One region of the Kocuria sp. LHG3120 genome, then DNA from elsewhere that is predicted to be linked to it. Evidence: riboswitches for the same ligand, from Rfam matches in the RefSeq annotation. Region 1 holds a riboswitch; each other region holds the start of a gene.

Region 1 (2,841 bases):
CGTCCAGCGGGCGGCCGCGCCGCCGCGCCCGCCGCCGGGCGCGCAGCTGCCGCGCCGAGGGCTGGCTGCGCGAGACGCCCAGACCGGTGGCGCTCAGCAGCGGTGCGCCGTCCGCCCCGGAGCCGGCGGCCCCGGTTCCGGCGGGACCCCCGCCGGGATGTGCACCGGAGCCTGCGCCGGGACCCGCGGCGGGGCGAGCGGGCGCACGCGTGGCAGGCACTCGGCCGGGCACCCACACCCCCGCGCCGCTGAGCTCGTCGGCCGCGGCGTCGAGCACCCGGCCCGGCGCGCCGTCGTGGGTGATGCTCCCGTCCCGGCCGAGCACGACGACGCGGTCCACGACCTCGGCCCACACGGCGACACGGTGCTCCACGACCACGAGCGTGGCGCCGCTGCGGTCGAGGCAGGACACCACCGCGTCGCGGACCTGCCGCACGCCGGCGGGGTCCAGGTTGGCGGTCGGCTCGTCGAGCAGCAGCAGCCCGGGGCTCATGGCCACGGCGCTCGCGAGCGCCAGGCGCTGCTTCTGCCCGCCGGACAGGGCCGCGGTGGAGTGGTCGAGGGGGAGGTCCAGCCCCACGTCGTCGAGCGCCGCGCGCACCCGCGGCCAGATCTGCTCCCGGGGCACCGCGAGGTTCTCGAGGCCGAAGGCGGTGTCGTCCCCGATCCGGGACAGCACCACCTGGGACTCGGGGTCCTGCTGCACGAGCCCGGCCCGGCCGCGCGCCTGCTCCGGCGGCATGCCGTCGAGCAGCAGCTCGCCGGAGGCGGACTGCCCGTCGTCGTCGTGGAGGACTCCTGCCAGGGCGTGCAGGAGGGTGGACTTGCCCGCCCCGCTGGGTCCCAGCAGGAGCACGCGCTCCCCCGGCTCCACCACGAGGTCGAGGCCGCGCAGCGCCGCCGCGTCCCGCCCGGGGTGGTGCCAGCCGAAGCCGCGGGCCTCGACCCGCGCCCCGGGGCCGGCGGGCACCACGGGGTCCGGGGTCGTGGGAGCCGTCATCGCCGCACGGCCCGACCCGACGCGAGACCCTGCAGCACGCCGGTGGCCGCGAGGGCCCGCACCACGGCCTGCATCAGCAGGCCCGCGAGCACCGCCCCGGAGACGGCCGCCAGGACCACGTAGACCAACTGGTGGCTCAGCGCCCACTCGTAGTTGTAGACGATGTTCTCGTGGACGCCGAGGAAGATCCCGCTCACGGCGCCCGCCACGGCCGCCACGAGGGCGTCGAACCGGCGGTACCGGAAGGAGGCGAAGGCCAGTTCCGCGCCGATGCCCTGGACGAGACCGGAGAGCACGACCAGCAGGCCGAAGTGGGTGCCCAGGAAGCTCTCGATCACGGCGGCGAGCAGCTCGCAGAACAGCGCGGCGCCGGGCTTGCGGATGATCAGCCCGCCGAGCACGCCGGCCACGAGCCAGCCGCCGGCGATCAGCCCCACGGCGGGCGGGTAGGCGACCGCGGCCGTGCCGACCACGGGGTAGAGCAGGTTCGACCACGCCCAGAAGACGACCGCGCACACGGCGGCGAGGACGGCGGCCACGACGATGTCGACGACGCGCCAGGACGACGCGCGGGACGTGCCGGGGCGGCGGGCGGGGCGGTGGGTGGTGGTGTTCACGGTGGGTTCCTCCTGGGCTCAGCGAGCCGTCGGTGCCAGGAGGGGACGGGGTCCCGCGGGCCGCGCCGGTGGCGCGTTCCCGGGGAAGCACCCCTGAGATGCTCGACTCCCTTCGCCGGTGCTAGCCGGAGCAGGTTCGAGGGTCTGCGGCGATCCGCACTCTCAGCGCCGCGCCGGTCTCACCGGCGGGGCGCTCCCCTGTCGTTCAGTGGCACCGAGTCTACCCCTCCTTCGCCCGCTCCGTGCACTGCCGGCGCACGGCCGGTGAACGGCGCAGGGGCCCGTCCGGCCGGACACCGGTGCGGTGTCCGGCCGGACGGGCCCCTGCGCGAGGTGCTCGCCGGGCCTCAGACCTCGGCCTGGCTCGAGGCCTTGGGGTTGGTCTGCGGCCTGTTCTCCATCTTCGCGATCTGGCGGGAGATGCCGACCTTGATGACGGTGCCCACGAGACCGGTCACGAGCGACCAGATGATGATGCCCGTCCAGGCCTCGTCCGGGTCCGGGTTCTTGGCGGGGGGCGGGTCGCCGGTGATGCGCGTCCACGCCGCGCCGAGCACCTTGTGCGAGAGCGCCACGCCGCCGAGCGAGAGGCCGGTGCCCACGAGTTCGAGGACCTTGGTGTTCATGGAGTGCTGCTCCTTGTCGTCCGAGGGGGACGCGGGTGCGCCCTGTCGATCCTGCCCAGCCTAACGCGTCCCCGGCGATCCGTCAGTCTGCTGTCCGTCCGCCCGCCGGCCGTCCGGGCTCGGCACCGGCGGTCCCGCGGCGACGCCCTCCGCGGAGCCCTCCGCCCCGCCCTCCGCGGCGCGGTTGAGGACCTTCTGCAGGTCGTCCTGGGTCAGCGTGGTCCGGTTCAGGTGCTTGGTGCGGTACGTCGAGCGTCCCACCATGTGCGCCGAGACGGGCACGGTGAGCAGCTGGAAGATCCAGCCGAGGGCGATGAGCGGGATCATGACGGGTTCGCGGTTCTCGAGGGCGACTGCCGTGAGCATGAGGAGCAGCCCGAAGACCTGGGGCTTGGTGCCGGCGTGCATGCGCGTCAGGAGGTCCGGGAAGCGGACCAGGCCGATCCCTGCGGCGAGGGACATGAGCGCGCCGACCACGAGGCACACGGCCGCGGCGGCGTCCAGGACGGTGTCCAGCACGGCGCTCACCGCCCGTGCTCGGCGGTCTGGGTGGCGAAGCGCGCCACCGTCACGGAGCCGATGAACCCGACCAGCGAGA
Region 2 (2,841 bases), on a different contig from region 1:
CAGGGCAGGGCCGTGCGGGCCGCGGCGCGGGCGAAGCCCTCGACGCCCAGCGGCTCGGGGTGGTCGGGCTTGGTGCGGGTCGCCCGCACCGCCCCGACGCCCAGGTAGTCGACCGTCCCGGCCGGCAGCGCGGCGGCGGCATCGAGCTCCTCCGCCGTGGCGGCGCTGAGGCCGAGCACGGCCTGCGGGCCGCAGATCTCCCGGGCGAGCGCCACGGGCAGGTCCGACTGGCCCACGTGCACGCCGGCCACGGGGGCGCCGGCCGCGCGGGCGGCGAGGTACACGTCGGCGCGGTCGTCCACGAGCACGGGCACCTCCCGGCCCACGCGCTCGGCCACGGCCGTCAGCAGGGCGACGAGCTCGCGGACCGGGGCGTCCTTCTCCCGCACCTGGACCATGGTGGCTCCCCCGCGCACGGCGGCGGCCACGACGTCCGGGACCGTCCGGGGGGCGCTCAGGGCGGTGTCCGTCACCAGGTGCAGGGCCAGGGCCGCGGGGTCGAGGCGCGGGCTCACCGGGCGACCTCCTCGCGCACGAGCTCCGCCCGGGCGGCGATCCCCTCCGGGGTGACGGCGTGCAGCCGGTCCAGCAGCGCCACGGCGAAGGAGCCGGGCCCGGCGGAGTCGGCGGCCGCGTCCTCGGCCGCGAGGGTGTACACCGTGGTGGCGGCCACCGCCGCGGCGGCCGGGTCCGTGCGCACGGCGGTGAACGCCGCCATGAGGGCGCCCAGGGCGCACCCGCCGCCGGTGATGCGGGTCAGCAGGGGCGTGCCGTGCGGCACCCGGACCACCGTGCCGTCCGGGGAGCGCACGAGGTCCACAGGCCCGGACACGGCCACCGCCGAGCCGGCCCGCTCGGCGAGCGCGGCGGCGGCGTCTCGGGCCGCGTCGACGCCGTGGGTCGCGTCCGTGCCGCGGCCGCCGGCGCCGCCGGCGAGGGCGATGACCTCGGAGGCGTTGCCGCGCACGATCGCCGGCTCGAACCCGAGCAGGTCGCGGGCCAGCGCCGTGCGCACGGGCAGGGCACCCACCGCCACCGGGTCCAGGACCCAGGCCCGGCCCGCGCGGCGCCGGGCCCCGACGGCCTCGTAGGCGGCGCCGCGCTGCTCGGCGGTGGGCGTGCCGGTGTTGACGAGGAGGCCGTCGGCGAGCTCCGCGAAGACCCCGCCCTCGCCCTGGATGTCGGTCATCGCCGGGGACGCGCCCACGGCGAGCAGCACGTTGGCGGTGAAGTTGGTGACCACGGCGTTGGTGATGCACTGCACCAGCGGCGCCACGGCGCGCAGGTCCGCCAGGGCCGCGGCGGCGTCCTCGGCGAGCGCGGGGTCCAGCGGCACCGGCCTCCCGGGTCCTGGTGTGCGGTCGGACGGGGGTACGGCATCGCGCATCTGCGACATCCCTTCGCTAGTACTGGCTAGATCAGGTTCGACGGGTGTGTTCTCAGCCGCTCGTGCGGCACCCCGTGTCTGGTGTCCTGCCAGTCTAGTCGTCGTGCGGGAGTCGGCACGGACCCCGCACGGGATCAGAACATGCCGTTGGCGTGCGCCATCCGCTCGGGCACCGGCTGCGCGACGCCCCAGTGCTCCGCGATCCGGCCGTCGTCGAGGCGCCAGAGGTCGTAGCAGGCGACCGTTCCGGTGGATTCTCCGTCGCGGCTCCCTCCGGGAACGGCCTCCGCGACGGTCAGCACGAAGTTCCCCTCGCCGACCACGCGGCGCAGCCGCTGGTACGCGGGCTGCGGGCCGTCCGGCGTGCCGCCGGTGTGCTCGGTGCAGCCCCGGGGGCTCATGTGGTCCTGGACGGCGTGGCGGTCGCCCCCGACGAGGGCGGCCTCGACCCACTCGGCGGCGATGCGCTTGTTGTCCTGCGTCCGCTCGTGGTCCGTGACCGCGACGGGACCGTCGAGCTGGGGGCGGGCGCCGTCGGGGCCCGTGCGCAGGGGCTCGAGGACGTCCCAGTGCTCGGCGATCCGTCCGTCCTCCACCCGGAAGACGTCGAAGCCGACCAGCGGCTCCGGACCGAGCCCTTCGTACACCGAGTGGACGGCCACCGTCCCGTGGTCGTCGAGCATCCGGACCATGTCCACGCGGAAGTCGTCGGGCATGCTCTGCACGAACTGCCTGAGACCCTCGCGCCCGTTCGGCGCGAGCGGCGAGTGCTGGACGAAGTCCTCCGTGTAGTGACGGTCCACGGCCGACGGATCCCGGTGGACGAACAGTTCCGTGCCGGTGGTGCGGATGGTGTCTGCACTGGTCATGGCGATGCTCCCTGGAACGGGCGGCCGCTCTCCCGGCGGACGGGACGGCGGCCCCGGGTGTGCTGTGGTGCGCACCACGGTACGCCGCCGCGCGGAGGGCGGGCAGGCCGGGGCGGTCCGTGACGGTCCGCGACGACGGAGGACCCCGACCGTGCCGGTCGGGGTCCTCCGTGGTGCTGCTCGGCGGGGCGGATCAGCCCCGGTCGGCGGGCCGGCCGCTGGTGAGGTCCTCGGCCTTGACGCCGACGCCGACGACGGTCGGCGCCCGGCGGGAGGGGTCCTCCGGGGCGCGCTGGGCGACGGTCCTCGCCTCGTGCCGGGCGCCCTCCGCGGCGGCCGCCCGGCCGGCGGTCACCTCGGCCTCGCCGGGCCGCGCCGTCGGGGCCGAGGCCCGCCGGGAGCGCCGCCGGGGCCGCACGGGCTCGACGTCCGCCTGCTCCGCGGCAACCGCCGAGGCGGGAGCGGGCGCCTGCCGCTCCGTGCGTTCCTGTGCCGTGCGCTCCTGTGCCGTGCTCTCCTGGGCCGGGGCCTCCGCCGCGGCGGTGGCCCCCTCCGCGGCGTCATCCGCACCGGTGACCGCCTCGG
Region 3 (2,841 bases), on a different contig from region 1:
CGTGCGACGGCCGGGTCGTCGGAGGTGTAGGCGAAGACCTTGAAGCCGCGGGCCACGAGCTGCTCGGTGGCGTCGAGGAGCTCCACCACGTCGGGCAGCAGCGTGTCCTCGTCCGCGATGACCTCGAGCTTGACCCAGTCGGTCTCGAGGGCCTCCCGGCCGAGCTCGGCGGTCAGCAGCGCGTCCCGGGCGGTGTAGCACCCGGCGGTGTTGGGCAGGATCCGGATGTCGTTGCGCTCGAGCAGCGCGAAGAGGGAGTCGCCCTGGCCGGGGGCGTAGCGGCGCAGGGCCACGGTGGTCAGCTCGGTGCCGGAGGCCAGCAGCGCCTGTTCCAGGGTGTGCAGCGAGCTCAGGCCGCCGGTGCCCATGATCAGCCGGGAGCTCAGCTCGATGCCGTCGAGCACGAGGGGGTCGGGGTGCGGGGCGGTCACGTCAGCCTCCCTGGACGGCGGTGATGATCTCGATGGACTGGCCCTCCGCCACGGGGGTCCGCCGCCAGCGGCTGCGGGGCACGACCGCGGCGTCCACGGCCACGGCCACGCCGAGGCGCCCGCCGTCCAGCGGGGCGCCGTCGGGGCCCAGGGGGCGGCCGACGGTCTCGGCGACGAGGTCGACGACGGTCGCCTCCGCCGCCACTTGGCGCGGGCGGCCGTTGAGGGTGATGGCGGTCATCGGGTGCTCCTGCTCCGGGGCCCGGGCCCGGCGGCGGCCGGCGCGGGATCCCCTGGACGGGCCTCGACGGGGCGGTCGAAGCGGTGCGGGTCGGTGGTGGCGAGGTGCTCGGCGTCGGCGGCCGGATCGGCTCCGGTCCCGCCGGCCACCAGCTGCGCGGCGAGCCGGGCGGCCAGCGGGGCGAGCAGGACGCCGTGGCGGAAGTAGCCGGTGGAGACCACGAGCCCCGGCACCGGCGAGCCGTCCGGGTCGCGGACCCGGCCGAGGTAGGGGATGTCGTCCGGGGTGCCGGGCCGGGCGCGGGCCAGCACCTCGACCAGCTCGAGGTCGGCGATGCCGGGCACGAGCGCCTGGGCGTCGCGCAGCAGCCGGAACACGCCGCCGGCGCTGGGACCGGTCAGGTCGTCCTCGCGGGAGGTCGCCCCGATCACCACGGTCCCGTCGGCGCGGGGCACCAGGTAGACGGGCACCCCGTGCACCAGACCGCGGACGGTGCGCCCGAGCAGCTCCGGCGCCCCGGCGGGGACCCGGGCGCGCAGGATGTCCCCGTGCACCGGCCGCAGCGGCGGGTGCCAGTCCTCCGGCAGCCCGTCGAGCTCGCCGAGCCCGGCGCCGGGAGCGAGGACCGTCCAGGTCGCGGAGACCATCCCGCCGCCGGCCAGGCGGACGCCGGTCGCCGCTCCCTCGGCGTTGCGGCGCAGCCCCGTGGCGAGGTCGTGGACGAGGCGGGCCGGTCCGCCGTCGCGCGCGGCCGGGAGCCCGGCGGGCTCCGGGAGGTCGGGGAGCTCCGGGGCGACGAGGGCCGCGAGCAGCCCGGCCACGAGGCGGCGCGGGTCCACCTGGTGGTCGTCGGGGATCCGGAACGCGGCGGACAGCCGCGGGCTCAGGGCCGGCTCGAGGGTGCGGGCGGCGCGCAGGGTCAGCGCCTCCACCGTCATGCCGTGGCGGCCCTGCAGCGCGCGGAGGTCCGTCAGGGCCTGCCGGTCGGCGGCGTCCACGCCGCACACGAGGGTCTCGGTGGCCCGGTGGCCCACCGTCCCGCCGGCGGCCTGCTCGAGGGCGGCCACGAACGCCGGGTACTCGGCGGCCGAGGCGGTCATGAGGGGGTACAGGGGCTCCTGCTGGTACTGGACCTCGCTCACCGGGGCGAGCATCCCGGCCGCGGCGCGGCTGGCGCCGGAGCCCGGCTCGGGGTCCACCACGACCACCGAGCGGCCGCGGCGGCGCAGCTCCCAGGCGGTGGCCAGGCCGATCACCCCGGCGCCGACGACGGCGACGTCGGCGCGGACGTGCTCGGGCCGGTCGACCAGCGGGTGGGGCGCGGTCGTGGGGGCGGGGTGCGCGGCAGTCACAGGGAACGTCCTTTCCTCCGGCGGCATGACCCGCATCAGGTGTGGCGGTCGGCGCTGGACGCCCTCTCAGCCCCCGGTGGGGCTCCCGCAGAACCGCTGACCTATCATCAGCGTGTGACCCAGCCTACCCGTGATGCCTCCGCCCCCGCCGAGTCCTCCCTGCGAGAGACCCGGACGGCCAGACTCCTCGCCGCCCGGCTGTACGTGTGCACGGACGCCCGCCGGGACCGGGGCGACCTCGAGGACTTCCTGCACGCCGTCTGTGCCGGCGGCGCTGACGTCGTCCAGTTGCGGGACAAGAGCATCGACGCGGACGAGGAGATCGCCGCGCTGGAGCTGCTGGGCCGGGTGGCCGCCGAGTACGACACCCTGTTCGCGGTCAACGACCGCGCCGACATCGCCGCGCTCGTGGGCGCCGACGTCTTCCACGTGGGCCAGCACGACCTCAGCCCCGCCCAGGCCCGGCGGCTCCTGGGCCCCGACGTGCTGATCGGGCGCTCCACCCACGACCTCGGACAGGCCACGGCGGCGCTGGAGGATTCGGACGTCGACTACTTCTGCACCGGCCCCGTCTGGGCCACGCCCACCAAGCCGGGGCGCCCGGCCACCGGGCTGGAGTTCGTCCGCGCGGTCGCCGAGCTGACGGAGGCCCGGCTGGACGCGGACCCGGAGGTCCTGCCCGTGCCGTGGTTCGCCATCGGCGGCATCGACGAGACGCGGCTCCCGCAGGTGCTGGAGGCCGGGGCGCGCGGCGTCGTCGTCGTCCGCGCCGTCACCGAGGCCCCCGATCCCCGCACCGCCGCCGGGCAGCTGCGCG

What was found. A riboswitch is a leader RNA that binds a small molecule or an ion and turns the genes downstream of it on or off. The one in region 1 is predicted to bind thiamine pyrophosphate.
Region 2: another riboswitch for thiamine pyrophosphate. It lies ahead of thiM (hydroxyethylthiazole kinase); the one in region 1 lies ahead of ACP7CD_RS07180 (ECF transporter S component).
Region 3: another riboswitch for thiamine pyrophosphate. It lies ahead of ACP7CD_RS12360 (FAD-dependent oxidoreductase); the one in region 1 lies ahead of ACP7CD_RS07180 (ECF transporter S component).

What each region holds. Positions count from the first base shown of each region.
Region 1 is NZ_JAFCWG010000003.1:56,054-58,894, forward strand. Features, by position in the region: gene ACP7CD_RS07175 (ABC transporter ATP-binding protein) at 1-1,000, opposite strand, end outside; gene ACP7CD_RS07180 (ECF transporter S component) at 997-1,617, opposite strand; TPP riboswitch at 1,708-1,827, opposite strand; gene ACP7CD_RS07185 (DUF4235 domain-containing protein) at 1,965-2,243, opposite strand; gene mnhG (monovalent cation/H(+) antiporter subunit G) at 2,304-2,771, opposite strand; gene ACP7CD_RS07195 (monovalent cation/H+ antiporter complex subunit F) at 2,768-2,841, opposite strand, start outside.
Region 2 is NZ_JAFCWG010000001.1:156,455-159,295, forward strand. Features, by position in the region: gene thiE (thiamine phosphate synthase) at 1-515, opposite strand, end outside; gene thiM (hydroxyethylthiazole kinase) at 512-1,336, opposite strand; TPP riboswitch at 1,379-1,472, opposite strand; gene ACP7CD_RS00715 (nuclear transport factor 2 family protein) at 1,522-2,256, opposite strand; gene ACP7CD_RS00720 (Rne/Rng family ribonuclease) at 2,450-2,841, opposite strand, start outside.
Region 3 is NZ_JAFCWG010000005.1:323,258-326,098, reverse strand. Features, by position in the region: gene ACP7CD_RS12370 (thiazole synthase) at 1-431, opposite strand, end outside; gene thiS (sulfur carrier protein ThiS) at 433-672, opposite strand; gene ACP7CD_RS12360 (FAD-dependent oxidoreductase) at 669-2,024, opposite strand; TPP riboswitch at 2,020-2,123, opposite strand; gene thiE (thiamine phosphate synthase) at 2,139-2,841, shown strand, end outside.